DNA from 4 places in the Fictibacillus nanhaiensis genome. Region 4 is predicted to be linked to each of the others. Evidence: riboswitches for the same ligand, from Rfam matches in the RefSeq annotation. Region 4 holds a riboswitch; each other region holds the start of a gene.
What was found. Region 4 has a riboswitch for S-adenosylmethionine ahead of ACFS5O_RS04185 (acyl-CoA dehydrogenase family protein). Riboswitches for the same ligand answer to the same signal wherever they lie in the genome.
Positions count from the first base shown of each region.

Region 1: linked by a shared signal. The riboswitch ahead of ACFS5O_RS13985 (YezD family protein) and the one ahead of ACFS5O_RS04185 (acyl-CoA dehydrogenase family protein) in region 4 are both predicted to bind S-adenosylmethionine.
Region 2: linked by a shared signal. The riboswitch ahead of ACFS5O_RS19975 (PLP-dependent aspartate aminotransferase family protein) and the one ahead of ACFS5O_RS04185 (acyl-CoA dehydrogenase family protein) in region 4 are both predicted to bind S-adenosylmethionine.
Region 3: linked by a shared signal. The riboswitch ahead of ACFS5O_RS13485 (alpha/beta hydrolase) and the one ahead of ACFS5O_RS04185 (acyl-CoA dehydrogenase family protein) in region 4 are both predicted to bind S-adenosylmethionine.

Region 1 is NZ_JBHUPF010000006.1:2,008,809-2,016,289, reverse strand. Features, by position in the region: gene ACFS5O_RS14020 (sirohydrochlorin chelatase) at 1-678, opposite strand, end outside; gene cobA (uroporphyrinogen-III C-methyltransferase) at 679-1,464, opposite strand; gene ACFS5O_RS14010 (DUF3906 family protein) at 1,477-1,698, opposite strand; gene ACFS5O_RS14005 (nitrite/sulfite reductase) at 1,713-3,341, opposite strand; gene cysC (adenylyl-sulfate kinase) at 3,367-3,966, opposite strand; gene sat (sulfate adenylyltransferase) at 3,932-5,128, opposite strand; gene ACFS5O_RS13990 (phosphoadenylyl-sulfate reductase) at 5,156-5,869, opposite strand; gene ACFS5O_RS13985 (YezD family protein) at 5,965-6,108, opposite strand; SAM riboswitch class I at 6,389-6,493, opposite strand; gene ACFS5O_RS13980 (sulfite exporter TauE/SafE family protein) at 6,707-7,481, shown strand, end outside.
Region 2 is NZ_JBHUPF010000015.1:31,308-39,256, reverse strand. Features, by position in the region: gene ACFS5O_RS19995 (hypothetical protein) at 1-470, shown strand, start outside; gene ACFS5O_RS19990 (hypothetical protein) at 531-755, shown strand; gene ACFS5O_RS19985 (nitroreductase family protein) at 845-1,492, shown strand; gene ACFS5O_RS19980 (hypothetical protein) at 1,754-2,863, shown strand; SAM riboswitch class I at 3,041-3,156, shown strand; gene ACFS5O_RS19975 (PLP-dependent aspartate aminotransferase family protein) at 3,346-5,136, shown strand; gene ACFS5O_RS19970 (aliphatic sulfonate ABC transporter substrate-binding protein) at 5,234-6,223, shown strand; gene ACFS5O_RS19965 (ABC transporter permease) at 6,246-7,091, shown strand; gene ACFS5O_RS19960 (ABC transporter ATP-binding protein) at 7,107-7,838, shown strand; gene acsA (acetate--CoA ligase) at 7,835-7,949, shown strand, end outside.
Region 3 is NZ_JBHUPF010000006.1:1,905,453-1,913,401, reverse strand. Features, by position in the region: gene modB (molybdate ABC transporter permease subunit) at 1-380, opposite strand, end outside; gene ACFS5O_RS13490 (MetQ/NlpA family ABC transporter substrate-binding protein) at 694-1,515, opposite strand; SAM riboswitch class I at 1,644-1,760, opposite strand; gene ACFS5O_RS13485 (alpha/beta hydrolase) at 1,808-2,614, opposite strand; SAM riboswitch class I at 2,735-2,856, opposite strand; gene ACFS5O_RS13480 (spore germination protein) at 3,017-4,531, shown strand; gene ACFS5O_RS13475 (GerAB/ArcD/ProY family transporter) at 4,548-5,660, shown strand; gene ACFS5O_RS13470 (Ger(x)C family spore germination protein) at 5,653-6,732, shown strand; gene ACFS5O_RS13465 (LURP-one-related family protein) at 7,031-7,549, opposite strand; gene ACFS5O_RS13460 (bifunctional metallophosphatase/5'-nucleotidase) at 7,703-7,949, opposite strand, start outside.
Region 4 is NZ_JBHUPF010000006.1:75,906-83,854, forward strand. Features, by position in the region: gene ACFS5O_RS04175 (oxalate decarboxylase family bicupin) at 1-576, opposite strand, end outside; gene ACFS5O_RS04180 (DUF817 domain-containing protein) at 703-1,485, opposite strand; gene ACFS5O_RS04185 (acyl-CoA dehydrogenase family protein) at 1,608-2,765, opposite strand; SAM riboswitch class I at 3,052-3,164, opposite strand; SAM riboswitch class I at 3,317-3,418, shown strand; gene ACFS5O_RS04190 (LLM class flavin-dependent oxidoreductase) at 3,535-4,926, shown strand; gene ACFS5O_RS04195 (MetQ/NlpA family ABC transporter substrate-binding protein) at 4,950-5,756, shown strand; gene ACFS5O_RS04200 (hypothetical protein) at 5,865-6,044, shown strand; gene ACFS5O_RS04205 (GNAT family N-acetyltransferase) at 6,735-7,229, opposite strand; gene ACFS5O_RS04210 (peptide MFS transporter) at 7,857-7,949, opposite strand, start outside.

The sequences.
Region 1 (7,481 bases), 1.9 Mb from region 4:
GTAGCCAAGCGTCTCACAAAGAGTTACGTTTTGTTTAGATTGTAGCTGATAGCGGTTTATCGTCAGTTTCATCCCGTTTATTAATAGCCCTGAAAATAGAAGATAAGGCACAACGATGATTTGTTCAAATAACTCGCGACTATTCCATAGAGCCTCTTCAAAGCTCGGTACCGAACCGGTTAAAAAACAAGCTTGAATACTAGGAATTCCGTAATGGTTTTGAACGTTAGCCGCTATTGCATCTAGATCCCGCTTTACATCTTGATCCGTGCTGCCTCTTCCCACCAGCAAGATATGTGTATTTTCACTTAAACTAACTGTACTTTTCGTGATCTTCTCCCACAACAAATGCGAAATGGCTTCGTGTACACCGAATGGACGCCCGTAAATCACTTCAACTCCTGGATGTTGATTCTGCAAGTGGTGAAGTTCGTTTGGAATATCTATTTTTATATGATTAGCACATAGTAAGAACACAGGAATCACAGAGATACTCGTTGCTCCTTTTTGTATACACGTTTCGAAGCCTTGGGTAATAGAGGGTTCAGCAAGCTCTAAAAAACAAATCTCTTTGATAGGCACATCTACTTGTGCCATACAAAGTCTCACAAATTCTTCCGCTTCCATACGACCTTTTGCCAGTCTTGTACCGTGACAGATAAAGAGCAATGCCTTCATTTACAGAGCCTCTCTAACGGCAGCGAGCTTACTCGGTTCTTCATGCAGCTTTTCAAACCATTTCAGTTCACTGCGAAGTCGAACAACTTCACCGACAATGATCATGCTCGGATTCTCAATTTGTTCTTTAACCACGATTTCCTCAATCGTATCCAGTGTACCTGTAACGGTTCGTTGATTTTCTAAAGATCCCCACTCCACAAGGGCTACTGGTGTTTCTTTGCTTTTTCCGTGTCTCGTCAACTGTTCGCAAATATAACCTAGGTTGCCGACTCCCATATAGATCGCTAACGTATCAATGCCGTTCGCTAGACTTTCCCATTTCAGTTCATCTTCTTCACCTTTTTTACGATGGCCGGTAACGACCGCAAAGCTTGAAGCGATGTTACGATGTGTTACGGGAATTCCCGCATAGGCAGGTGCTGCAATCCCTGATGTTATTCCAGGAATCACCTCAAACGGAATACGACTTTTTGCAAGTGTTTCTGCTTCTTCTCCGCCTCTTCCAAACACGAAGGGGTCACCGCCTTTTAGCCGAGTTACTACTTTTCCTTTTTGAGCGTGTTTAACTAAGAAACTGTTGATTGTTTCTTGCTTCATGAAATGGTAGTTTGGCAGTTTACCGCAATAAATTAAGTCGCAGTCCGGTCTTGCATAAGAGAGCAATTCTTTATTCACTAATCGATCATATAAAATGACATCCGCTTCCTGAATACAACGCAGACCTTTTACGGTTATCAATCCTGGATCTCCAGGGCCAGCTCCGACAAGATATACTTTTCCCATCATCATCACTCCTTAAGGATTTAATATCGTTTCACGTTCATAAAGCACGAACCCGTTGCCCGTACGAATTCTTTTCTTTTCATAAAGAGAGATCTCATCAACTTCAGGCTGTTTCAAAAAATACTTCTCGAGCTCGATGTCAACCAACTGAAAAGCCTGTTCATCTGTTGAAGCGGCTATCACAACGGGTATAACCGTTGATTTTGAAATGACTTCAAATCTGTATAAATACATAGCGAGACTCCTTTTTATGAGACTTTTTCTTCTAATTCTTCAGCAATTCGGTCCAGTTCTTTTTGAAGCTGTTCTAACCCAAGTCGGTTTATATAGTCAAAAAAGCTTTCTGCTGGAAGTTTTGTATTTTTAAATACAGTAAGGAAACGGAAAAGTACTTCGTCTAACGAATCCGCACGGAACTTTCCTTTTAGCTTTTCGTTAAACTTTCCGCCATCATCAAGTGTGCCTCCTACATAAATCTCAAAGGCTTGAACCATCTTTTTCTCTTTTGTTTTTAACAATACGCCTTGAAGGCCAATATCTGCGATCTGACGCTGACCGCAGGAGTTAGGACAGCCTACCATATGAATTCTAACGGGAACATCGAGGGTGATTTGCTGATCGAGAATCTCAGCAATTCTGCGCATTCTTTCTTTCGTTTCAACGAGTGCTAAGTTACAATACTCGATCCCGGTACAAGAAACAGAATGACCAATGAAAGATAGAGGCTGCGTGGTGATGCGTTTGAAAATTTCTTTTTGTAAAAGCAACTCGACGTTTTCGTGTTTCACATTAGGAATAATTAAGTTTTGAGAATTTACCGTTCGAATCTCACCGTTTCCGTATTTCTTTGCAATTTCAGCAAGCTCTAAAACTTCATCAGCATGAAGTCGGCCAACAGGTACGTTAAAGCCGATATAACTTAAACCCTCTTGCTTTTGAGGATGAACACCATAAAAGTATCCGCCGTTCCATGTTTTAAGAGCATCTTTTCCTTTAGAGTGAAGCGGTCCCGTATATTCTAGAAGCTTTTCTTTAAATTTTTCTGGTCCCCAATCCGCCATCAAGAATTTAAGGCGTGCAAGGTGACGCTTTTCCCGATAACCATAGTCACGGAAAATGGTAGTAATTGCGATTGAAACCTCTTTTACCTGATGCGGTTCAATAAACACATCAAGGGGCTGTGCTAAGAATGGTCTAGATGATAAACCGCCGCCGATCTTTATGTGAAATCCAGGTATCTCTTTATCTTCAATTTCTTTCAAAGCTGGAGTAAATGCCACACAGTTAATTTCAGCATGAGCACTATTGTTCACATTGGAGCTAATGGACATTTTGTATTTTCTCGGCAAATTTGAGAAATCTTCATTATGCTGAAAGAACTCATAAACTTCTTTTACAATTTCAGTGGTATCGAAGAGTTCGTGAGGATCGATGCCCGCGATTGGGTTCCCCATGATGTTTCGCGTAATGTCCCCACACGCACCCGCGCTCGACAACCCAACTGCTTCTAACCGATTAAAGATATCTGGAATCTGTTCAATGGTCAGCCAGTGAAATTGAATGGCCTGACGTGTCGTGATATCGAATACGTCTCTTCCATAATCTTTGCAAATATGAGCTAATGCTTTTACTTGTTCATAACTTAAAATGCCTGATGGAACATTAACCCTCATCATAAAATAGCCGTCTTCTTTAGGACGCTGCAGATATAGGCCAGCCCACTTGAAACTATCCCATTCTTCTTTCGGAATAGAAGAAAAGCCGTTTTCTGCGTAATGAGGAATATCTTCAAATATTTTCAATCCATCTTTTACGAGCTTTTTTTGTTCTGTTTTGTTGATCTTCGGATTATCTGCCCACGCTTTTTCATATGCCATCGTTTTCGATCTCCTTTATCGTTAGTTAAATCAACTTCCTGTTTTTCAAATAGTTTAAGATGACCTCAACACTCTCGGTAACGCTTTGTTCGTTCGTATAAATGGTAAGAGCAGGTGATACCGGTTCTTCGTAAGGTGAATCAATTCCAGTAAAATCTGGAATCTCACCTTTTCGCGCTTTGTCGTACAATCCCTTTGGATCTCTTTTCTCACATTCTTCGATTGGACATGATACAAAGATTTCAATAAACTCTTCTTCTGAAACAATTGCCTTTGCCTTCTCTCGATCTTGTATAAATGGAGAGATAAACGCTGTCAGCACAACCGTTCCATTATCAACAAACAGCTTAGAAACTTCTGAGATTCTGCGGATGTTTTCCGTTCTATCTTCATCTGAAAACGATAGGTCACGGTTTAATCCATTTCGGATGTTGTCTCCATCCAGTACATAATTCCGGATGTTTCGATCGTAAAGTTCTTTTGCAAGTGCATTTGCAATGGTTGATTTTCCAGAACCAGAGAGACCGGTAAACCAAAGAACAAAACTGGAATGGTTATTTTGCTTTCTTCTGTCTTCTACTGTAATCGAGCTATCGTGCCAGATTATATTGTGCGGTTTGCTCATTAGAATCTCCTTTTCGCTCTTTTTCTTCATGTTTTCTTAGCCCTTTTATTAAGACTTCTACTACTTCTTTACGGCTAAAAGTGCTAGGCGGCAAATCACCATTACGAAGCAGTTCTCGTACCTTTGTTCCAGATAAAATCACATGATCTACACTTGTGTGAGGACACGTTTTAGAAGAGGCCATTGCTTCACATTTTTTACAGAAAAAACTGTGTTCAAAGAAAAGTGTCGTTATACCGATTTCATCTGCTGTAAACTGTGAAAAGATTTCTTGTGCTTCATATGTCCCGTAATAATTACCGACGCCTGCATGATCACGGCCAACAATAAAATGTGTACAGCCATAATTTTTTCTAACGAGAGCGTGAAAAATGGCTTCACGCGGACCTGCATAGCGCATTGCGGCTGGAAAAACAGCTAGGAAGACACGGTCACTTGGATAATAGTTTTGTAAAAGAACATGGTAGCTCTCCATTCGAACATCAGCTGGTATATCATCTGATTTCGTTTCACCGACGAGCGGGTTTAAGAAGAGGCCATCCACCGTTTCAAGCGCTGTTTTTTGGATATATTCATGTGCACGGTGAACTGGATTTCTCGTTTGAAAGCCTACTACTGTTTTCCAGCCCATATCACGAAACGTCTTTCTCGTTTCACTAGGATCGAGATGATAGGCTTCGAATTCCTTTTTCAGGGGACGTTTAACGAGCGTGATGTCTCCGCCTACATACACAGAAGGACGATCCAGCAATTTCTTTACACCAGGATGATCGTTATCAGTCGTTTTGTAGACTTTCTCTGCTTCTATTTGCTTAATAGGAGTATAAATATCACTAACCTGCAGGATTCCGTAAGTATCTCCTTTGTACGTTAACCGAACTTCTTCACCCACGCTGAGTCCTTCAGCTGTTTCGCGATTCACCGGTAACGTGATTGGAAGGCTCCAAACCGTTCCATCACTTAGTCTGATGTCATGAACAACAGATTGATAGTCTTCTTGATTTAAGAATCCTGTTAACGGGCTATATGCTCCTATAGCGATTAATTCAAGATCACTAAGTGCTGTCGCATCGAGAGTTATTTCTTTTTTTATGTGTTGATAAGGTGTCTCTGGCTGATAACGGTTGATTAATTTTCCTCCATGGGGCTGTATGGTACTCATTAAGTTTCTCTCCTCCTGAGATTCTCTTTATTGGCTATCGCTTTGATGAAGGCCGCATTCTAGTTTTCCTAAACCAGACCAACGTCCAGAACGAAGGTCATCTGCGTTTAGTGCTGCTTGTGTACATGGCTCACAACCTATACTTGGATAGCCATTATCGTGAAGTTTGTTATACGGCAAATCATATTTGTGGGCGTAACGCCAAATGTCTTTCCAAGTCCAATGAATAAGCGGACAAATTTTAATGCTTTTAAATCGCCCGTCCCGATTAACAAATTGCGTGTTTTGGCGGGTAGGTGATTGTTCACGGCGCAGTCCTGAAAGCCAGGCTGCTACTCCATTCAGTTCTTCTTCTAAAGGAATCACTTTTCGAATATTGCAGCATTGATTCGGATTTGATTTCCAAAGCTGTTCACCATACTTACTTGCCTGTTCTTCAAGAGATAAAGCCGGTGTTTTTAATTTGATACGAAGGGATGGATATCTTTTCTTCGCTGCTTCAATGACTTCATACGTTTCTTGAAAATGCAGATGCGTATCAAGAAAAACAATTTGAGCATCCGGTTTTACTTGATGAACAAGATCAACTAGGACGCTTCCTTCAAGTCCGAAGCTGCACGCATAAACCAGATCATCTTCATACGTTTCATAAGCCCACTTCAAAACATGCAGTGCACCTTTTGTGGGGTTATCACTGTTAAAATCACGCGTTTTGTTGTCCCATGTTTCGTACGTTAGCAATGTGTTACCTCCTTCTTGCCATTAAAAAAGCGGCTTTAACGTTTTTAGGACTTTGCCCAATCGTTAAAACCGCCTCTAGTTTTCTAGTCAGCGAGCTATTTAATTCTGACCTTCTCGTTTTTTTCGAGTTGAATTACTTTTCCATCTTGTACGATTAATGTGATCGATCCAAATTTGATACTGCTCAGCATTTGTTTAAGCTGAGGAAGAAAATCGTTTGCACTCTTTTCGTTCGCCACTCCACTGCCTCCCTTTCTAACATTCTATCTTTAAAAGGCTTTTTTCTAAAAATGTCGTTTGGTCATTTTTGTTTTGTCTTCATTGACAAGTTGATTGGAGCGCAAGATGCGAGACTCCTGGGGGATCAGCGGGACAGGTGAGACACCTAAGGACACAAAGTGTCGAGGTGGCTCACCGCACGCCCCCCGGAAAGCGAGCATTCTGGAGCGGAAATCAACTACTCTCAAGAGCAACAAAAAAACCTTCCCATTTCGGAAAGATAGTGGAGGTAAACGTATTACCTTATCTTCCAAAATGTAAAAACATTCTGCTGGAGTTAGCACCTTACGATTGCAGGTTGCCGGGTTTCATCGGGCCAGATCCCTTCACCACTCTTGATAAGAGTTTAAATTTTATAAAATCATATCATATCTGAAATGGATATCAAGACCTATTTTTTCATTTTTCTATTTTTACAAAAAATTTAAACAAACAGTTGACTTTTTATCTTTTAGGATCATATAGTATTAACTAAAATTTAATCCGTATCGCTGATCGGTAAACCGAAGGCTCTTAACATCACTTGTTAAGGGCCTTTTTATTTTGAGGAGGAAGAATATGAAAAAGTTAATCGTATTGGCTCTAATTGGTCTTGTTGCACAGTTGATTGATGGTTCACTAGGTATGGCTTATGGCGTTACATCTACATCATTGCTCTTAGTAGCGGGAATTGCTCCTGCAGCTGCATCTGCATCAGTACATCTTGCTGAAGTCGTAACCACTGCGGCATCCGGCGCTTCTCATATTAAGTTCGGAAACGTTGACCGGCAAGTCGTTCTTCGTCTAATCCTCCCCGGCTCTATAGGAGCTTTTGTAGGTGCTTGTTTTTTAAGTAACCTGCCTGGAGATGTTGTTAAACCATATATCTCTATCTTTTTAATTATCCTTGGGATTTATATCTTATATCGTTTTTTGTTCAAACTTGGAGAGAAGAAACAAACAGCGAATGGTAAACCTTTTACAAAGAAACAACTTATTCCACTTGGATTATTAGCAGGTTTTTTAGATGCTACAGGTGGTGGAGGCTGGGGCCCAGTCACTACTCCGGTCCTAATGGCAAAACAAGATCTAACAACCAGAAAAGTGATCGGTTCTGTCGATACGAGCGAATTTGCAGTAGCTGTTTCTGCTTCACTCGGTTTCTTTATCGCCCTTGGTTGGGAACAAGTTGAATGGCTTTGGGTCGGAGCTTTAATGATTGGAGGAGTGATTGCGGCTCCCATTGCCGCGTGGCTTGTCCGTCTTATACCCTCACACATACTAGGGGTCTTAGTCGGAGGGCTCATCATTATTACCAACACAAGAACGCTTCTTCACACTCTTGGAGTGCCAC
Region 2 (7,949 bases), on a different contig from region 4:
AAAATGTAAAAGACAAAAAAAGAGCAGTTCCGGTCTATGGACTTTCTTATAGTGGAGAATATACACAGAAGAATTTTTGGACACATGAGATTATGATTGTGGTCATCATTACACAAGGCTTTGGTCTGCTGAAACTTTCGATGCCTGTAAATGTTTTAATGATTTGTTTATTGGTGTTTCTTACACTTCTCTATTTTACTCAAATTTGGCGAGGTGCGATCGGGAAAAAAGGCGTTGTATCGGCTACTAAATTTTATGATTGGAACCAGATTGAATCAGTGGATTGGATCACTGGACTTCAAGCAGAAAATCCAGGATATCCAAGTTGGGGTTTAGTTCGGTTTCATACAGGTGAACGATATGTCGAATTTGTAATCAAGAAAAAAGCTGAAGAGGAAGTGCGTTCTTTCGTTGAAGAAAGGATGAATCTTGCAAAAGCCAATTCGTTAGCTAAAATTGTTTTTAAATAAAGGTATTCTATCTTTTCCTAAGAATAAGATATATGTAAAAGGGAAAAGGGTGGTTTTTCCATGAGGCCATATGTGAAGGCTGGACTCATTACTGCTGGGATAATCGTTCTGATCAGTACTTATCTGCTTGGAATGTATGTAGAGAAGTTAAATGTTCAAAGGGAGTCTCTTAATATGGATCCGATCCATATCATAAGTGTATTATTGGGAGCTTCACTCATCCTGATCGGATTAAGAATAAAAACGAAAAAAGATAGAGAAGCAACAGAGAACAGTGCAAAATAAGCACTGTTCTTTTACGTATTTTGTAGAGAGTTCCAATCTTTTGTATAATACATATAGAATATCCAATACATGTGCTAGAGGAGACAATCATGAAATACGAAGATTTTAAAGAAATCGTGCACGGCAGAAGAAGTGTCCGAAAGTTTACGGATCAAACAATTGCTGAAGAAGACATTTATGAAATCATGGATTGCGCTCGTTATGCTCCGAGCGACACAAACTCACAAACATGGGAATTTATCGTGATTCGAAACAAAGATAAAGTAAAGAAAATCGAAGAGATGACGTGGGATGCTATTCATAAATTGGCTGCAAGGGCCGAAGAAAACGGAAAAACGAAGGAAGCAAAATTGCTGACGCGCTCTTTTGGTCCATACGCGACGGCGTTCTCTGGAGCACCCGTATTGATCATCTGTTTAGCCACTCCTTACGAATCTAAGTTTCGAGAAAAGATCTTTGATCCGATTGAACTTGCTGAAGAGTCAGTTTGGGAAGAGGAAGGAATCAAGAGTAGCTGTTTAGCGATCCAAAACTTGATGCTTGCAGCCCATGCGCGTGGACTTGGTACTTGCCCGATGACTGGACCAGTACTGCTGGCACAAGATGCGATTCGTGACTTTTTAGATATTCCATCTAAGAAGCAGATCAACATGGTTATTTCGCTCGGGCATCCACAAGATCAACCGAAAAAACTCGCAAGAAAAGCAGTAGAAGACATCGTCACATATGTAGATTGATGGTGATTGGGACTTTGTAAGTTCCTTGAAAAGCTCGTCCAGCGGCTGAAAAGCATGCTGGACGAGCGCCATATGAAAAATACGAGCGCCATATGAAAATGCTAGGCCAACTCGTGCCATCCCTCTTAAACTCCTCATCCTCTTACCTCTTCTTAAGACTTCAGACCTACAAGAAAACCTAAGAAAAAAGGATTTTTTTCGACATATACCGAATATATGTTTCTTGAAACGTATTTTCAATTTTAGAAAGAGGAACTTCTTATGAAAGAGACATTTGACTTGATTGATTATGCATTGCAACAAAGTGGGTTAGAAGAACTTAAAGATCCGACTCAGGTTCAATATTTAGGTGAAGGAGCTTGGCATCTTGCGTATCTCGTTCAACTACGCACCGGCGATGCTGTGGTAGTAAGATTTCCAAAAGCGGAGGCGTATGGTAGGAACATAGAGTTTGACGAAGAGGCCATTCACTCAGAATATGCAGGAACGAAAGCATACTATGAGTTAGCGAACCAAGTTAAACCAGGGATCTGCCCTGATTTTTTCAACTATCATGTAGAAAAAGATAGAACGTTTACCGTGGAATCATATGCGGGAAAAGCAATAAAGCTAGATCAACTAACGGTTGTAGAAGCGTTTCATATCGGAGCGGAACTTGGGGAGTTCTTTCGCAAGATGAATGCTGTAGATCATGGTTTAAAAGGATTCGGTTATCTCTCATGGAACGGAAAACATATTGAAGGAAAGTTTCATTCCGATGTATCAGAATCTATGAAAGAAGAAAACAAGGAGTACATAGATGATTTTAAGAAATTTATAGATACATATGATGGGTCCATATCTCCAGCTGCTTTGATTGACCTTCAAAACTGTTTGGATGATAGAGAGATAGAGAATCAAACGGTTGTACTTACTAACCAAGATACATCTCCAGAGAATATATTGCTACATTCAGATGGTACTGTCAGTTTAATCGATCCTGTACCCATCTTATATAGCGGGGATTCACTTGCTGGGAATTTTCTTAATAATTACAGGACATTGTTCCCGACATTTTTTAATGCACCACGTTATGCGCGACATGAATTTGATCGGTATGAAGATCGATTGAAACGGATCGCTGACGGATTTTTAGAAGGATATTCTCAAGGAGATCTAGCTGTAAAGCGTCGAGTGAAACAAGAGGAGTTTATTCAACTTACTGATTTAACTGTGATTCATTGGCAACTACTTCAGACGGATGAGTTATCTAACGAACAGAAAATTCGTTACGGTGAGAGAGATGCAATTGCCAATCGGATAACGGTCCTTGTAAAAAAAATTGAAGAGTTTCAATGGTTGGATGAAAAAAGTGGAACAAAGTTAGCATAACCGGCATAGCATGGGCATAATCTTAATTCAAAGCTGACAGTTGAACACTCATTTCTTTTGTATAACTTTTATGATTTTTCAAAAAACGGTTGACTTTCTAAAACATCATACTCTATAATCCTATTCAAGAACTAAATAAACATCAGCACGTTAATGTGTTAAACATAATTTGAATATCTCTTATCCAGAGAGGCGGAGGGACTAGGCCCGATGAAGCCCGGCAACCAACAAACCACATTTGGTTTGGAAAGGTGCCAATTCCTACAGATCTTTTTTGATCTGAAAGATAAGAGGAGGACCAAAACCCTCTTCTTAGGAAGGGGGTTTTTCTTTTTCCCCTTATCATACTTCACACACAAACATCACTTAGTCACTTATTTCATTTTAAAAATTGAATATAGCAAAAGGGATAAGCACTAATCTTTATTCCTAGTTTTCCTATAGATTTTATTTGAATTAATAATAAGAAGGAGAGATTTTTTATGACAAAATCATTTGATGGATACGATATTGAAACATTACTACTACACGGGGGTCAAGCGCCTGACCCAACAACAGGTTCACGTGCAGTGCCTGTCTACCAAACTACATCCTATGTTTTTTCTGATACAGATCACGCACAGAGCTTATTTTCACTCGATGAGCCAGGGAATATCTATAGCCGGATCGGGAATCCAACAGTCGATGTTTTTGAGAAAAGAGTCGCCCTTTTAGAAGATGGTGTAGCAGCAGTTGCAACGTCTTCTGGTATGTCAGCGATTGCGCTAGCTATCTTAAATATCGCACATGCAGGAGATGAGATTATTGCAGCTACCAATCTATATGGAGGAACGTACAACTTATTTTCTACTACTCTCCCGAAATATGGAATCAACGTAAAGTTTGTAGATGCAGAAGACCCTGAGAACTTCAGAAAAGCGATTACTCCAAACACGAAAGGATTTTTTGCTGAAACGATCGGCAACCCGAGTCTTAACGTTCTAGATATTGAGGCAGTAGCAGATATTGCGCATGAGAACGGTGTACCTTTAATCATGGATAATACGTTTGCAACCCCATATGTAACAAAGCCGTTAAGTTTTGGAGCTGACATCGTCATTCATTCAGCCACAAAGTGGATCGGTGGACATGGAACAGCCATTGGCGGTGTTGTGGTAGACGGAGGACGCTTTAATTGGAACTCAGAGAAGTATCCAGGATTTACGGAGCCAGATAACAGCTATAACGGATTAAGATACGCGAATGACTTTGGAACATTGGCTTTTGCGACTAAATTACGCGTTCAGCTTTTACGAGATTTCGGAGCATGTTTAAGTCCACACAATGCATTCCTCCTTTTACAAGGTTTAGAAACACTGCATCTACGAGTGGAAAAACATGCGAAGAACGCACAAGAAGTAGCGGAGTATCTGGAAAAACATCCAGCTGTAGATTGGGTTTCATACCCTGGCCTTTCTTCGCACAGAAGTCATGAGCTTGCTAAGAAATATTTAAGCAATGGTTTTGGTTCGATCGTAAACTTTGGAATCAAGGGCGGACGTGATGCTGGGCGTAAGGTTATCAACAACATCTCATTGTGGTCACACGTTGCGAATGTTGGGGATGCAAAATCATTGATCATCCACCCTGCTTCTACCACTCATCAGCAACTGAGTGGAGAAGAATTAGTAGCAACAGGCGTAACAGAAGAACTTATTCGATTATCGGTCGGACTTGAGTCCGTAAAAGATCTTACGAATGATCTTGATCGCGCGATACAAACGGCAACTGGGATAGGGACGGATAACACGGAGATCACGATAAATGATGAGGGTGTTATTCGTTGGGCGTTGCAATCATCACTGTATCGAGCAGTTGAGAATGATCAGGAAATTCAACGTCCTAAGACGCTTGCGATCGTGGGACTCAGTTCCAATCCTGCAAGACCCAGCCATAGATTAGCCAGAAAAATGCAGCGACTTGGCTATAAAATTGTTCCGGTTAATCCAAGAGAAACAGAAGTGCTTGATGAAAAAGCGTATCCAGATTTAAAATCTATTCCGTTTCCCATCGATGTGGTTCAAGTATTTAGAAGTCCAGAAGCAGCGATTGAGCTCGCAAAGGAAGCAGCGATCACACAGCCAAAAGTGTTCTGGCTACAAGAAGGTGTCATCTCGCCAGAAGCAGCAAAAATTGCGAAAGAAGCTGGGATCGATGTGGTGCATAACAGATGTACGTATAAAGAAGCACAACGTCTAAGAGGAACTATTTCAACGTATGCGTGTGAACTTTAAAAATAGAAATCGGTAAGCCGGGAACGGAAGTCAACGACTTTCAAGAATAACTCAAAAAAATAGCCATATAAAAAGAGAGAAACGTGGAGGGAAATACATGTTGAAGATTTGGCAGAAAGCAACACTGGCTTTAAGCATAGCTGGCGCTTTGGTTTTATCAGGCTGTTCTAGCAGTGCGAAAGAGGGAGAGAAACCAGAGAAGATCCGACTCGATTACGCGTTTTACTCTCCGACTAGTTTAGCGCTTAAAAAGTTCGGATGGGCAGAAGAAGCATTTAAAAAAGAAGGGATAGAAGTAGAGTGGATTCAAAGTCAAGGAAGCAACAAAGCGCTTGAGTTTTTGAATTCAGATAGCGTTGATTTTGGATCAACAGCTGGTGCTGCAGCACTGATCGCAAAAGACAAAGGAGCACCGATCGAATCAGTCTATATTTACTCCCAGCCTGAATGGACGGCTCTTGTCGCAAAAGACGGTTCACCGATTAAAGATGTAAAGGATCTTAAAGGAAAAAAAGTAGCAGCAACGTTTGGAACGGACCCACATATCTTTTTACTCCGTGCACTTGCAGATGCTGGCCTGTCTGCAAAGGATGTACAGATTGTAAATCTACAACATGCTGATGGTGCGAATGCCCTTTTAAAAGGGCAAGTGGATGCTTGGGCTGGGTTAGATCCGCACATGGCGAGAACTGAAGTAGAATCCGGTGCGAAGTACATTTATCGTAATCCAGACTTTAATACGTATGGAACGTTAAACGTACGCTCTGAATTTGCGAAAAACCATCCAAAGCAAGTCGAACAAGTGATTGAACTTTATGAGAAAGCAAGAAAGTGGACGATTGAACATCCAGAGGAAGCAGCAAAACTTTTATCAGAAGAAGCGGGGATTAAAGAAGATGTCGCAAAAAAACAACTGCAACGAAACAACTTCGAGGAACCTGTTCCAGGATCACAGCATGAAAAAGCTATATCGGCTGCAGGCGAAGTACTCCAAAAAGAAGAGATTGTCAAAAAAGATACGAACATCGAAGATCTTGTAAAGAAACTGATCAATCCGAAATTTGCAGAAAAAGTGATTAACCAATAAGGAGAGAGAGGAGGAAGTGTCGATGATTTCTGAAACACACAAGTGGAAAGTAGCACAGAGAGCTTCCCCTCAGAAGCTCTCATCATCTAGAGGATTCTTTCAAATCGGTAAAGGTGTTCTTATAGGTTCTATCCTGCCTATTATTCTATTAGTAATTTGGGAAATCGCGGCTAGAACGGGACTTTTGGCTGCACACCTGTTGCCTGCACCAACCATCATTTTAGAAAAAATTATCAGTATGTATCAAGATGGATCGCTGTTCGGACATATCTCAATTACACTGACCCGCGTATTCTTAGGGTTTGCAATCGGGACCGTAGCGGCGGTTGTGATTGGTGCGATCGTTGGATATGCAAAAACAGCAGAACGTCTTTTAGATCCGTTGTTTCAGGCTATTCGTTCCATCCCTTCTCTGGCGTGGGTACCGCTATTTATCCTTTGGATGGGAATCGGAGAACCTTCGAAGATTTCGTTAATCGCAGTCGGTGTGTTTTTTCCGGTCTATCTAAATATTGTAGCAGGGATCCAAGGTGTAGACCGTAAGCTCATTGAGGTCGGAAGAATCTATCAACTATCCCCTTATCAACTAACCAAGCGCATCATATTGCCGGCTGCATTACCCTCATTTATTACGGGTATGCGCAGCGGGTTAGGGCTGGGTTGGATGTTTGTAGTAGCGGCAGAGCTCATGGGGGCGAGTGAAGGGCTAGGCTATCTGCTCGTGGTAGGTCAGAACACGTACTCACCTGATACGGTTATTGCAAGCATCTTGCTATTTGCAGTCTTAGGAAAGATAACGGATGCCGTTTTGAAATGGATCGAACATCGTTCATTAAAATGGCAAGACAGTATAACTAATCAAGGATAGAAGGAGGGGAAACAAATGCTGAAAGTGAAACGGTTAAAACGAACATTTAACCAAGATACTGCAGGATTTCAAGATATCAACCTTTCTGTAAAGGAAGGAGAAATCATAGGGATTCTAGGTACGAGTGGCTGTGGGAAAAGCACATTACTTCGCGTATTATCAGGGCTCGATCAACAGTATGAAGGTACAATTTCAATAGAAAATGGATCGAATAATCAGATTGGTATGATGTTTCAGGAACCCCGCCTTCTGCCGTGGTTGTCTGTAAAAAAGAACATTTCATTCGGACTGGAAAAAGAAGAGAGGAATACGGAAAAATATAAAACGTATCTGGATCTGGTAGGATTAACGGGTTTTGAGAACCATTTCCCGAAAGATTTATCAGGTGGTATGGCACAGCGTACAGCAATAGCAAGAGCGCTGATTACGGAACCGGAAATTCTATTATTAGACGAACCGTTCAGTGCGTTAGATGCTTTTACCAAAATGCAACTTCAAGATCTTCTATTATCCATATGGCAAAAAAAGAAAACGACGATGATTTTAGTGACCCATGATATTGATGAAGCGCTCTATCTTTGTGATCGAATATTCATCTTAAAAGGTCAGCCAGGTGAAGTATATAGCGAGATTGCAGTAGAGAAAGAAAAGCCGAGAACACGGGGAGACGGTTATCTCTCTAAACTAAAAGCTCACATCTTACATCTATTAAACGTTGAAAAGAAAGCAGCAGGTGAACAGCAATGACAAAACTAGCCACCATTCATCCATTCGGAGGCACACATAATATTTCAGAAGACCAGAGCGTTACAAGCTTTTCTTGGGATACTTTTATTAAAAGATTCGATAGACGAAGTG
Region 3 (7,949 bases), 1.8 Mb from region 4:
TCAACCCTTGCAGCATTCTCAATATCTGCGTCAATCGATTCAAATCCTGCTTTTGCCGATTGATACATGAGTGGAAACGCAACGACTGCAGACGCAATAACTGCCGCCCACCATGTAAACATAATTGGTTGTCTAAAGAGCAAATCTATCAACTGTCCCCCTGGACCATTTCGACCGAATAGAACAATCAATAAGAATCCAACTACCGTAGGAGGTAACACGAGCGGAAGTAGGAAAAGTGTTTCGATCAACGTTTTCCCTTTAAACCTCTGATGAGCCATGATTCTGCCAAAAAATAGACCTGCAAGAATCACGATCAATGAAGCAGTCAACGCTATGCCGATTGATAATTTGACAGGTGACCAAAATTCTATTGCCATTTCCTTTTTCACCCGCTTACCACAATGATTAATAACTGAATTTATACGTCTTCATCATATCATACCGTACTTTGTATAGTGTGAAAGGTGTCGAAATTGTCGAACGGCCTTTATTTTTGAATGTAGACTTAATTGATCTCTAGAACGACTTAATCGAAGCTCATTACGACTTAATTTTTCTTTTCTAAACTTAATTTTTCTTCTTTAGACTTAATTCCTTTAAAAGAGACTTCCAGGCTCCCTACTAAACACTTTAATTCATTATAAAAGCTGCCTAGACGAGTACCTTTCCCCATCTAGACAGCTCATTTAATTACTCTTTTACAGCTAGCACAGAACCTTTGTACTCTTTATCGATAAAATCGGTAATCTCTTTTGAATGAAGTACTTCTAATAAGGTTTTTATTGATTTCTTATCTTTATCGCCTTCACGAACTGTAATGATATTCGCAAATGGTGACTCAGATCCTTCCAATGCGATAGAATCCTTCTTCGGATTCAAATCTGCATCGATCGCATAGTTTGTGTTGATGACAATCGCATCGCCCTCATCGTTTTCATACGCTTTTGTTAAAAGACCAGGATCAATGTCTGCTACAAATTCAAGGTTTTTCGGATTTTCTACAATATCGCTTATTTGCGCTTCATAACCTTTACCTTCTTTTAGCTTGATTAGTCCTTCTGCTTCAAAGATTGAAAGGATACGGCCGTGCTCAGCGATAGAGTTGCTCAAGATTACTTTCCCACCATTAGGAATGTCTTTTAATGATTTATGTCTTTTTGAGTAAACCCCCATCGGCTCTAAGTGAACAGCACCTGCGTTTTCGAATTTATACTTCGGATTATCTTTCACCTGTTGAGTCAAATATGGAATATGCTGAAAATAGTTTGCATCTATTTCTTTTTCATAAAGTGATTTATTCGGTAAGATATAGTCTTGGAATTTTACAATTTCTAATTCAATACCCTTTTCCTTTAAAAGCGGCTTCGCTTCTTCTAATATTTCAGCGTGTGGTACATTTGATGCCCCAACTACCAACTTTTCTGTTTTTTCTCCACCACTTGTGGATGAGCCACAAGCTGCTAATGCGAATACCACCAAACTTGCGAGTAATACTTGAATGATTCTTTTCATGATCTGATCCCCTATCCATTATTTTCTATATAACCTTTGATAAAAGCTCTCTTAAGAGGTGGTACAAAAAAAGCCTCCTGATCTCATAAAAGAGACAGAAGGCTTCTCGAAAAACATTTCCGATTATCCTCTCATCTCTCAGTGTGACCACTGTTAGATTTAGCACCGTTTTCATATTGGCTGTTCAACATGAATGGTTGCCGGGCTTCATAGGGCTAATTCCCTCCACCTGCTCTCAATAAGAGTATTCCTATCAAATTACTTAGTATTATTACAGGTATTCAACAAGTTGTCAAACACTTTTTTTCAAATTATTCTGAACAGGTACTGTTACGTTCGTTAACAACCATTCTGAAGTGGCAGTTATAAGCTTGTCAAAATGCTTAATAGAAGAATACGTATGATTTGCACCTTCTATTAGAAACATGGAAGTTGTACCTCTCATTGCTCTAATAGAGTGTTCATAATAATCCAAACAATAATTACAAGAAATAACTGGGTCACTCGTTCCATGGATAAACAGTGCGTTTCCACTAAATTGCTGGATAGCCTCTAGTGGCGAATAAGACTCAAGTGAAAACAAAAATTCTTCTGTTATGGCATACCCTAAGTGATCAACAACAGCGTGCTCTCCGTTGTAACCAACGATTTCTTTAATATCGGCAAATGGATTTCCTACAGCCGACCACGTGATAACATTATGAACTCGATCATCATCCGCTGCCGTGCAAGCCGCAACAGCTCCACCTAAACTATGACCAATTAAAGTTATAGAACGTTCCTCAACACTAGGGAGTTTGCTTCCAAAAGAAATTACTTCCTTTGTCTGATCAATAAAACAGGCAAATTCATTTTCTCCATACTCCCCTTCACTCTCACCGCAGCCTGCATAATCGAAACGCAATACAGCATATCCAAGTTTAACAAGAGCTTGAGCCGTTTTTACAAATAAACGATCAACGCCAATTCGTGTACTTGTAAAACCGTGGCAGATAATAATTAACGGAGTCTTCTTTTCACCTACCCCATTTGCCTGAGGTAAATGAAGGGTGTGAGCCAGTTTTCTTCCCTTCCACCATATACAATCCGATGCCACCATATCACCCACTCCTTTTCTTATAAAATACCTTTAATCGCAATCGTCTTATCTTGCCTTATAAAAAACAAAAAACCATGTTCCCTTTGAGAACACGGTTTCATACTAAAATATCCGTTCGTTCTCTCATCTCTCAGCAAAGAATGCTGTTAGATTTAGCACCGTTTCGGTCAAAACCTTTCATGTTTCGCCGATGGTTGCCGGGCTTCATAGGGCTAAATCCCTCCGCCTGCTCTTAATAAGAGTTTGGTTATTCATTTAATGATAATCATAGGCTACTCGCTCATGGTTGTCAATGTTATATATCATAACGGTACATTCCACCTTAGAGAATATTTTTATGTGCCAAGGAAATGCTAATGGAATGTAGTAGGTTCACGACGTATTAACGAACGGGTGATATCAATGATATTTTTTAAGAAAAAAAAGAAAAATCAACAACAAGAAGCTAAATCAAATTCTACAAAAGGTACATTGACATTTCCAGAACTCATGAAAAAGCTGACCGCTTCAGCCGACTTTTCTACTGTGAAGCAAACATCTCTTAGCACCTTCTATATCTCTTATTATAAAACACTTGTAAATCCCGAATTTCTTCATCGTGATTTATTACCGTATATAACAGAAATGCCTCTAAAAAATTTAGACGATATCCAGAAGCATCTACCTTTAGATGGAATGGTCAAATCGAATGATGTTCATGACATCGCGAACAAAGTAACAGAAGGCTTTATTCTCATTCAAATGAATAAAGGCGACCCAGAAGGTTTGCTCGTTCCCAGTCTGTCGACTGAAAACAGGCAGATTTCGATTCCTGAAACCGAATTTAGTGTTGTTGGTCCAAAGGAAGCATTCGTAGAATCTTTGGATACCAATTTAAACTTGATTCGTAAAAGACTTCCTATTCCTGAATTTACAGTAAAAGAAGTGCGTGTTGGAAAACTTTCTAAAACGAGAGTTGCCATTATCTATATTGACGGAATCGCTGATGCAGAGAATGTGAACACTGCGATTCAACGTGTTAATGACATCGAATACGATCATGTCGTAGACAGTTCCTATATCAATCAAATGATCTCAGACAACGAGAACTCTCCCTTTCCACAGCTCATTGATACAGAAAGACCTGATCGAGTAGCCAGTGTTTTGTCTGAAGGGAAAGTGGCGATTATGGCTGATGGATCTCCTCATGCACTGACCGGCCCGACAACTATTGTAGAATTCTTTTCAGCTTTTGAAGACTATTTTTTAAATTGGACGCTCGCTTCTGTCTTTCGGTTGATCCGATTGATGGCGGTTATGTTTTCAGTGTTATCAACGCCGCTTTATGTTGCTGTACTAACGTTTCATTATGAGATGATTCCAGAAAATCTTTTAGCTACACTTGTGGCTTCACGTAACGATATTCCATTTCCACCTATATTAGAAGCTATCGTACTAGAACTTTCGATTGAGTTACTTCGTGAAGCTGGTGCGAGGCTACCATCTAAAGTCGGTCAAACGATCGGTATCGTTGGAGGTATCGTTATTGGAACGGCAGCGGTTCAAGCTGGTTTAACGAGTAACGTTCTTCTAATCATCGTAGCTCTAGCCGCACTCGCTTCTTTTACAACACCTGTCTATCAGATGAGTAACACGATTCGTTTGCTTCGTTTTCCCTTTTTAATATTTGCACAGTTCTTAGGTGTACTTGGTGTTGCGATCTGCTTTGCATTTATTGTTTCACATCTATTAAAACTTACTTCTCTCGGAAGACCTTACATCGCACCCCTATACCCGCTTCGTGTAAATGATTTAAAAGATGCACTCATCCGTATGCCTTTTAGTGTGCAGAACAGCCGTCCATCATCTGTTCGACCGCAAGATAAGGCGAAAATGAATAAAAAGCGCGCAAAAGAAAAACATGACATAGAAGACTAAAAAGCGAGGGGTATGTATGTCTCAGATCAGTGAAAACAAGCAGATATCACCTTATATGGCTTTTTATATGGTTACAACGATGCAGATTGGTGTAGGAATTCTTGGGTTCGAGCGATATATCGCAAAGACAGCTGGACATGATGCATGGATTTCTGTAATCATCGGGGGGCTTTTGTTCAACGTGTTGATCTGGATGATCTATCGAATCCTTTCTAGAGAAAACGCTGATATCATCGGTGTACATAGAAATTTATTTGGCAGATGGATCGGTGGTACACTAAGCTTTTTACTTTTAATTTATTTTAGTTCAACCATTCTAACTGTACTTAGAACGTATATTGAAGTGATTCAGATTTGGATCTTTCCTGAACTCGGAACACCGATCATCACCTTTATCCTATTAGGACTAGCTTATTCCTATGTTATAGGAGGAATCCGGGTTGTAGCAGGGCTCTCCGTATTAGGATTTTTTATGTCACTGCCTTTGTTCTTATTAAAATACTACGCACTTAAAAATGCACATTATACGAATTTTTTACCTATTCTTGACCATTCTTTTAGTGATTTGATGGCTGCAACAAAAGGGGTTACTCTTGATTATTTAGGTTTTGAGCTCATTTTGTTATACCTGCCTTTCTTAAAACATCCTGAAAAGTCTCAAAAATGGGCACATTTGGGTAACCTGTTTACGATGTTTACTTACCTGATCACTGTGTTTGTATCTTTTGTCTATTTTAATCAAGAGCAGCTTCAACATACGATTTGGGCGACTTTAACGCTTTGGAAAATCGTTGACCTTCCTTTTGCACAACGTTTTGAATATGCTGGAATCGCTCTTTGGCTCTTCGTAATTCTTCCTAACATCTGTATTGGTTTTTGGTCGGTTAGTCGCGGAATTCACCGGTTATATAAAATCAAGCAAAAAAGCGCACTTCGAACGATGATGTTCATAATCTTCATATGCAGTATCTTAGTCGTTGACAGGCAGCAAGTAGACATACTGAACACGAAAGTTTCTCAGATTGGTTTTTATATTCTATATGCTTACATTCCCTTTCTATTTGTGATCCAACTTATTTTAGGAAAAGGAAACGGAAAAGGAAAAGGAAGGAAAACAAGTAATGGTTAGAAAAAATATGATTATCGTTTTCACTTTATTCCTGCTAACAGGCTGTTTTCCAAGCAAGAAGATTCTTGAAGATGTTCAGCTCGTTTCCGCCGTAGGTTATGATTATAAGTCAAACAGCCAAGTGGAGTTAAACGGAATGGTAGCGATTCCACAAAGAGGTGAAGATGTCCCTCCCATTTCGGAAGTTTTCACAGCAACTACGAATACGAGCAAGATGGCAAGAGCATTGGAACAAGCTGAATCACCTAAACCATTCGAAATCGGACGCTTAGATATCGCTCTTTATAATCATCGTTTAGCTGAAAATGGTATCTATGATCTAGTAGACACACTTCAGCGTGATCCATCTTTAGGGCGCGATCTTTATATGGCAATCGTTAAAGGAAGTACGAAAACCTTACTAAAGCAACAATACCCACTCAGCGAAACACCTTCTAAGTATCTGCTTCAACTGCTTGATCAAAATATGAACGCAAACATACCAAAGTCAAACATACATGATTTTTTGTATAGATATTACGGAAAAGGAATGGATCCAAACTTGCCACTCATAGAGAAGCAAGGTGATCGAATAAGAGTAATAGGAACAGCTCTCTTAAAAGACGATAAAATGGTTGGACAATTGAAACTTGAAGATTCTTTCCTTTTAAAGCTTCTCATGGAACCCTTTGAAAAAGGCATCTATGAAGTAAAATTTAAAAATAATCAATTTTTTACGATTCAAAACCTGTCATCTAAAGTAGAGTATCAATTTAAAAACGTGAAACGCTCTCCATCAGTAGACATTTCGGTAAAAGTGAAAGGACGAGTAAGTGAAGCGCCTAAAATTCCGGTAAGTAATCCAGCTCTTATCGAGCAGCTTGAAAGTGCTACAGAAAAAGCGATGAATAAACGAACAAATAAAATCGTGAAGAAATTACAAAAAGCAAAGGTTGATACGATTGGATTAGGAGATCTTGCTAGAAGTAGAACTCGAGGATTTGATTTTAAACGTTGGGACGAACAATATCCTGACATCCCAATCAACGTTAAAGTGAAGGTGGAAATTACGCAGGCAGGGATTACGGAGTAGCCTCTAGTTTTGTGGGAATTCCAGCTTTGGATTAGTTTTGACGAGAAGTAATCTTGTGTCGAATATCGGATAAAAAATTTTATCCGTGAAATAATTAAGCTTATACGTGAATATATTGCAATTTAGCGTGATATTATTTTGAATTACCGTGGATATATGGCTAATATATCCCCTCTTGTATGTGTCGTGCGCACATTCAATTACAATGCCCACCTCAAATGGACATCACTCAAATAAAAAAGAAGCTTTTACTCAATGTTTTCAAAACGTTAAGTAAAAGCTTCTTTTATTAGTAAGTTCAGCCGCCAGAGCCTCCTGCACCAGCTCCAGCGGAAGATCGGTTTCGTTTTTCGATCGCATTTACTCCCATTACAACAGCAATTAGCTCTTCTGTTAATAAGCAATCTGAAGTGTGTTTTAACTCATAAGCAGAAGCTTGAAAAAATCCATTCACTTTTTTAAACGTCGCTACTTCCTCCTTGTTCTCATCAAAAACGGTATACTCTTTTGAAAAAGCAGGAGCTTCAATTTCATAATTTTGCACATTCGTTATGTAATGATATTTTTTAGAAAAGAACGCAAACGATGATTTTACAACACCGAGTTCCCTGCCGTCTGATTGCTTAACCACCCATTTTCCCGATAAGAAAGGAAAATTCCCTTCAATGATTACTCTTCCAGATTCATCTTCAATACTCACACCTGAAGAAAATGCGCTTCTTAGATCAAGGACACCTTGTTTCTGATGCTCTGCATTATAAATATCAGTTTTACCTGACGAGAAAAAGGTATCTTCAAAATACACACATCTTTCCATGACAACAATCCCCCTAAGTCACTTTGGCATTTATTTTTGCTGATCTTCTAACTGTTGAAGTCGCTTTTCAAGTTTCTTTCGCTTTTCTGTTCTTGAAACACAATAATGAAGGCTGTCGCAGCCATACAAAATGTAACCCATTCCATGTTATGGTCACCCCTTAATCTTCTGTAGTTCAGTAAATCTGGTATTAAAAGCGCTACTTACAAACTCTTTTTTCTCAGCATAAATTTCAATTACTTCTTTAATCTCTTCTGGCCGGTAAAACTCGTTCCGATTGTGGGCAAGCGATGGATAACCTGAACCTCGTTGGAGATAATCTGAAGAAGCAACCGAATACCATCTTTCTTCATCTAACGGTTCATCGCCTATTCTCATTTCAACGACTCTCGTTCCATCA
Region 4 (7,949 bases):
GGCTGAGAGTACTTCTTTTGGTGTATGTGCAAACCAATCTGAAATAGAAAACGTACTAAGATCAGAAAAATTTCCATTATCAAAAACAAGTAAAAACTCACAGCCTTCTTCAAGCCCTTGAATCGAGTGAGGAATGCCAGGCGGGAAGTACCAAAGATCACCTTCACCCACATCGGCGATAAAATTCCTGCCGTTTTGATCAACCGAGGTAATCCGAGCACGGCCTAAAATCATATAAGCCCATTCCGCTTCTTGGTGCCAATGCAGCTCTCTCACACCGCCTGGGGTAAGTCGCATATTTACTCCGGCAAGCGTCTTGGCGACGGGAAGCTCACGAACCGTAATTTCTCTCGACCAGCCCCCAAAATTTAATTGCATATGTGTATCTGAATAGGAAAAGCGCAAATTCGGCACAGTTCCCGCATCTGTTGCAGGTGAAACTAGCATATCCGGATTTTGTATGTCACGCATGATGTCGCGAGGTCCTAAGTCGGTAGCACCCGCACCATCACTGCGAATCGGCTGAGGAATCTGCATTTGCCTTCGTTGCTGTTGATCTTTAGGGTTCTTATCCATGTGATGAGCTCCTCTCTTTTAGAAGGTTTAAACGTCATCTCTGTATGCATATGGAGGGGACATCTTGAACATGCAGATTTATTACGAAGGGGCATAACAAAAAAACACCTGAAAGCTAAAGGTAGCTTAAAGGTGTTTCGTATGCGTGAAAATCTCGTCTTGGTGACTTTTTATCCGTTTTAACTGTGCCACGATAATGATGCTGATGATCACGAGCAAGAACCAAGAGCTGATCTTACCAATATGAACGAGTGACCAAGCGGCTTCCTGATTCGGATACTGCCAGGCACCTAGAAACGTTGTAATGTTTTCAGCGATCCAAATAAAAAATCCGATCAACAAAAAGGAAAGAAGGATCGGCATCTTATAGACACGCTCGTTGATCGTATAATGAACAACGGTCTTATAAAAGATAGGAAATAAAAGCAGAATCAGAATCCATCTGGCATCAAACAAGTAATGATGGATAAAAAAGTTTAAATAGATCAGCACACAAATACCAAAAGAAAAGAGAGGATACGGCCAACCCGTTATCTGTAGGTCGAGCCTTCTCCAGCTTTGGCAAATATAGCTCGCAACACTTGCATACATAAAACCGCTATAAAGAGGTACACCGTAAATTTTCGAATAAGCGTCTTCTGGATAGCTCCAAGACCCCATATGAACTTTAAATAGTTCTAGAGCAAGTCCGATCAAGTGGAAGACACAGATGACTTTAAGTTCATCAATCGTTTCAAGTTTCGTTAGAATCATAGCAACTTGTGTGATGAGACATAAAAGAAGTATGAAATCGTATCGAGGGATGAACGGAATGCTGAAGAACTTTGAAAGAGCTAACGCCCCAAAGATGATGACTGGGAAGATGCAAGAAAGAGCTTGTAAATAAGTGAATGTAAGAAGCGCTCTCATGAGTAGACCACCTTTTATTGATTGATATGGAAATATATTGTATCCATAATAACCTATGGTGATCCAAATCTCATCATACAAAAATATGTTGAGTTTAACATGAATCTGTCAGTTGACTTCATTTATTTCAGCGCTGCATCCGCCAAAGAATAAACGATTGCATCATCTGTTGGTGGATTATGAAGTCCAGCTCTCACATCTCTGAAATGCCGCTGAAGCGGATTTTGTACAGAAAGACTTCTCGCCCCAACGATTCTCATGGCAAGATCAACGACTCTATTCGCACTGTTCGTTACAGAATGCTTAACGGCCGCAAGTTCTGTACCTAGATTCTTACGTTGTTCAGGCTGATTTACCCATTTTTCAGCAACGGCATGAAGAATTGTTCTCGCTTGGAATAGCTCAAGTTCAATCTTGCCAATCTTTCTTCTCACCTCAGGTACTTCTGAGATAGGTCCTGATAACGTGTTAGGGCTATATTCTGACGCAAATTCAATTGCATAATTCCGCGCAGCTCTTGCGATACCTAAGTACACAGCAGGGACTTGAAGATACCAGCCTTTCGGAACGATGTTCTTCTCATCTTCAACAACAAGAAGGTTTTCCTTGGACACATAAACATCTTTCAAAAGGAGATCGTCACTTTTTGTGCCTCTCATAGAGATACTGTCCCATGTTTCTTTTACAAAAACCCCTTTTTCACGATGATTCACTAAGAAAAATCCTTTATGGTTAGTTTCTGAAATGGTAGCGGTTACGACCGAGTAATCAAGGGCCTCTGCCATAGAAGTAAAAGCTTTGCTTCCGTTGATCAACCATCCATCTGCTTTCTTAACAGCGGTTGTTGTAGGAATACCTCCGCGAGAAGGACTTCCTGTCGCACGCTCTGTTTGTGCCAAGTTGATGAGTGCTTTTTGTTCCACTACTTTCCGGCTAAGATCAGCGAACGCATCACCACTCCAATGCTGGTTTTCCGCCGCCTCTAAAAAAGTACCCAAATGCCACCCAAGAGAAAGGGCAGTAGGAGCATCTCCCTCCGCTAAATGTTCTTGAATGGTTAAGAATTCAACTAGGTTTAACCCTTTACCGCCATATTCTTTTGGAATGGTAAGAGAAAGAAAGCCAGCATCCTTTAAATCTTGGAAATTCTCATAAGGAAAAACGCCTTCTCGATCTACAAATTCTGCCCGTTTCTTGAAAACTTCTTTTAGTGCTAGTGCGGTATTTATCGCTTCTTCAAAATGATCTATTTCAGTGGTTTTTCTCAATGGAATGCTCATAGTTCCCTCCTAATTTTTTTATCTGTAAGTGGTTTTTGGTTTTGGATTGGTTTTGTTATAAGTCTTCTTCGATAGGTTGATTGCAGCGCAAGGTGCTAGACTCCTGCGGGACGAGTGAGCAGGTGAGACCCTTAAGGGCGCGAAGCGCGAAGTGGCTCACCGCTCGCCCCGCGGAAAGCGAGCGTCCTGGAGCGGAAATCAACTACACACAAGAACAGCGAAGGAAAAACAAAAAAGCCCTCTTTCAAAGACGAAAGAGGACGTAGATTCCATATGCTAACACGCTCTCTCATCTTTCAGACATTAAAAAAACATCTGCTGGAATTAGCACCTTTCTTTTGAACAAAGCGGTTGCTGCAGGATCGTAGGACCAGTTCCTCCCCTGACTCTTGATAAGAAAATATTTAATTATTAGTCATCACTATAGAGGATAATGCCAACCACTGTCAACTAAAAACTGATTGTTAAGAAAATTATTTTATTTTTTTAAATTGCATTGACAGGCTATTTTTAATCCTGTATATTTCGTTATTAAATTGAATCATATCGATTTCTTATCGAGAGAGGTGGAGGGACTGGCCCTTTGAAGCCTCGGCAACAACTATTTTTAGGACTGTGCCAATTCCAGCAGGCGAAAGCTTGAAAGATAAGAGGAAATCTATATACGTATGTTTATTTCACGTATTTTTTAACCTCTTCTCATAGTTGAAGAGGTTTTTTATTTTCTCTTGGAACGGGTACGAAAAAATTGGATACGGAGGAATGTATGTTGAGTAAAGAAATTTTGTTGAACGCGTTTGAGATGACGAGTGCCATGCACAATTCTCATGGCCTTTGGAAGCACCCGGAGAACAAGAGACATAGAGGTTATAAAGATCTAAAATACTGGATTGAGTATGCGAAGCTTTTAGAAAGAGGGAAGTTTGATGCTGTGTTCTTTGCAGATGTATTGGGCGTTTATGACGTTTATAGACAAAGCAAGACACCTTCTATTCAAGATGGACTTCAAGTTCCTTTAAATGATCCCGCACTTCTTGTATCGGCTATGGCGAGCGTAACAGAAAATCTATCTTTTGCCGTGACGGTAAGCACAACGTATGAACAGCCGTTTGGGAACGCGCGCCGCTTTTCTACGCTAGACCATCTAACGAATGGCCGAATTGCTTGGAACGTAGTCACCTCTTATCTGCCGAATGCGGCAAGGAATTTTGGACTGCAGAATATGATTAAACACGATGAACGATACAACATCGCAGATGAATATTTAGATGTTTCTTATAAACTTTGGGAGAGCAGCTGGGAAGACGGAGCCGTTGTTGAAGATGTTGAAAACAATAAACTGGTGGATCCTGAAAAAGTTCATGAGATCAATCATGAAGGACAATATTTTAGCGTGGAAGGACCTCACTTAAGTGAACCATCTCTGCAGCGCACACCTGTTATCTATCAAGCGGGAACGTCTGAGAGAGGACGAGACTTTGCGGCAAAGCATGCTGAATGCATCTTTGTAGGTGGTCCAACACCAGAGAGAATTCGTTTTTATGCGGACGACATTCGTAAACGCGCTATCAAACATGGCCGAAACCCAGAAAACCTTAAGATCTTTTCATTTTTAAATGTGGTGGTGGGGAGAACGACTGAAGAGGCGGAGGAGAAATTCAAAGAATATGCAAGTGTTTGGAGCGCGGATGCTGCAAAAGCGCAGTATGGAGCGAGCGGTTATGATATCGCGGAGTATGAAGAGTTAGATCCGGAACTTCCATTCTCGTACAACAAATCAACAGAGGGCGGACATTATAAAGCCGCCACACTCACTACGGATGCGCCTAAACCGTTAACAGTGGGAGAAGTATTGAATCGCTTCGAGTCTCCTGACAGAGGTAGTTTCATAGTGGGGAACCCTGAAGAGGTAGCGGATGGTATTCAAAAGCAGTTTGAAGAGTCTGGCGTAGACGGTTTTAACCTAAATCACCTTGTAACACCAGGAGACTTAGAAGCTTTTGTAGAGCTTGTTGTACCTGTTCTTCAAGAAAGAGGACTATACAAAAAAGAGTACAACAGGGGCACGCTTCGTGAAAAATTGTTTACACCTGGACAACCTTTGCTGCCTAATGATCATCCAGCGGCTAGATTTAGACCGGTGTTAACGGAAAGTAAATAAGTGGAGAGTGGAGGAGAAATCTTATGAAACGATTCAAAGTCTTTATATCAGCAGCGCTCTTAATCGGTATTCTAGCAGGGTGTGGCGCTTCAGGTGAGAGTGAGAAGAAGATAACACTCGGCGCAACCGTGCCTTACAGCGACATGCTAGAAAAAGGTGTAAAGCCATATCTCGAGAAAAAAGGATACGCAGTTGAAGTAAAAGAATTCAATGATTATGTACAGCCGAATATCTCTTTAAAGAGTGGTTCGTTAGATGCAAATTTGTTTCAACATAAAGTGTACATGGATGCTTTTTCAGAAGAGAATGATATGAAACTAGCTTCTGTGATTACGGTGCCTACTGCGCCAATCGGTATCTATTCTAAGAAATACAAGTCAATAGACGAGATTAAGCCCGGAAGCACGGTTTCTCTAGCGAATGATCCAACGAACTTAGCAAGAGGCCTTACTGTTCTGAGAGACAATGGACTGATTGAAATCGATTCTTCCGCAAATCCACTCAGAGTCTCGGAAAAAGATGTCACGAAAAATCCAAAGAACTTAAAGTTCCAACCTGTAGAAGCCGCTCAAACACCAAGAACACTAGACTCCGTAGATTTAGCGGCAGTTAACGGAAACTTTGCTCTATCATCAGGTCTAGATTTAAAGGATGCGCTAGTAAAAGATAAACTTCCAGAAGATATCATCAATCGAATTGTTGTACTTGAAAAAGATAAGAATTCACAGCTCGCAAAAGATTTAAAAGCTGCCGTAGAGTCAGATGCATTTAAGAAGGTCATTCAAAGTGATTTCGAAGAGTTTCATAAGCCAGATTGGATGAATAAGTAATTTCAATAAAAATCAGCATTTTATGTGCTGGAAAAGCTGTACGAATGCCGTTGCCAACTCTCTTAGATGTTCATAGAATATGTTATGTTGACTCAAGGGGGGATTAGTATGAGTAACTGCCCGCACTGTGGCCTTTTCCGATATGATCTAAGTGGATGTATCTGTTCTGATAAAGAATTTACTAGTGATTGGAATCAAAGATATATCGAAGAAATCTTCAATCCAAACAACCATCAGGTGAATGGATCGAAGAAGACGAGACGTCAACAAAATCTCTTAGACCTGTAAGAACAATAAGACTTATTCATTCTTACTATAAATGTTACAAAGCCGACTTTTTGATTTGTACTTTTGATCAAATCATGAGTTGGCTTTTTTATTTTCTTTTTTAATAGCATTTTTTTAAAGGTTACTTTTGGAAGTATTGATCTCCGTTGCAGATACTCGCTTTCCACGGGGCAGGCGGTGAGCCACATTCGGACGTTTCACTCTTAAGTGTCTCACCTGTCTAGTTGCAGTGACTAGCCCCTCGAGGTCAAAAGGTAAATAGATCATGAAGGTAAAGAACACCTTCCTTGCCTATTTACCTTTTGCTTGTCGGGGCTGAACGAGCCACTTTCACATTTAGGACTGCCCGCCTGTCCCGTAGGAGTCTAGCAACTTACACTCCAATCAAAGATTCAAGAAGACAATGAAAGCACAATGTTTTAAATAACATTACTATCGGACAGTGTATTTTTTATTTCACCTTCCATGCAAGTTGATAGGAGCGGAGGGTTGCCGACTCCTATGGGACGAGCGGTCAGGTGGAGACTCCTAATGGCGCGTAGCGGCAGGAGGCTCACCGTTCGCCCCCTGGAAAGCGCGCAACATGGAGCGGAAATCGACTACTTTCTAAGAGCAGCATTGAAATAAAACATCATAGGAATGCAAAAAGCAGATCTTACATAGAAGATCTGCTTAAATATTTTCCATGACTTAGCTAAGCGATGGAGGAGTAGCAAGCTTTCTTACACTTGACTTCGTACGAACACCAGTCGGCGTTGAAATAGAATTAGACGACGTAAGCTCTTTTTGGATAACGATGCTAGAACCTAGCTGGCCGTGAACTTTAAAGCCCCAATGCTGAAATGTCTTTAGAGCATCTGTATTCTCTTCATCAACCGTACCAAATACATTGCGAATTCCTTGTTTCATAAGGTGACTCTCAAATACGGGAAGAAATGAGGTAGCGATGCCTTTTCCTTGATGTTTTGTATCTAACACGACATAGTCCACAAAGATTGTAGGTCCAATTCTGAAACGATAACATACAAAGCCGATGATCGTGTCATTGCTGTCACAGACAATCATAACCTCATTCGCCATGTTTATAATCATTTCAATCACGTTTTTACGGACTTGAAAATTACTTACTACCATATCTACTAAAAAAGGATCGTCCTTTCCAGGAACCCGTTTGCGAATATACAATGATATTCCCCCTTATATTACTTTACGAAGGGAAGATACAAAGAAATAAATAGAAGATGATTCACTTTTAGAAACACTTAGTTTACATCGAACATAACTATTATTTATTAAAAATCCCCCTTGCTTGTACTATATGTGCTTGTCCTTGAAAGGGTTTGGATATCCTCCTAATTTCATTGAAAAAGGCGCTATGTAACATAGAGTTCTAAAAATAGTTAAAAGCCGAGGAGAAATCCCCGGCTTTATTAGTTATGCTGCATGTTTCTTACCTTTTTTTCTTTTCTTAAATCCTAATAGGCTACCGATTAAGCTCACTATAGACCCCCCCTTTCTATAAGCGAACTGTTGAGAAAAAGAACAATGATTCTTGTTTTCTTCTCTACTCTATCTTACGCAAGCTTGTCTTAATGGTTTGGACAATTTTTAAAAATGGTTGCAAAAAAATCCAATTCACAATTGCAAGTCAAGTGACGAGAAAGCTCACAACTGTAGCATTGCTTGTAGACGAAGGATTAATCCGCACATCCCCTGGAAAGCGAGTCCCTGAAACGGAGATCAATTACTTCTCAGCACAAAAAAACCACTGAGGTAATGGAGGACCATCACATCAGTGGTTTTAAATTTTGATTAACGAATACCTTTCATCTTCTCTTGGATCTTAGGTGAGATGACAAAAAGGATAAGTGATAACACAATCGCAGCTCCACCGATCGTACCGAA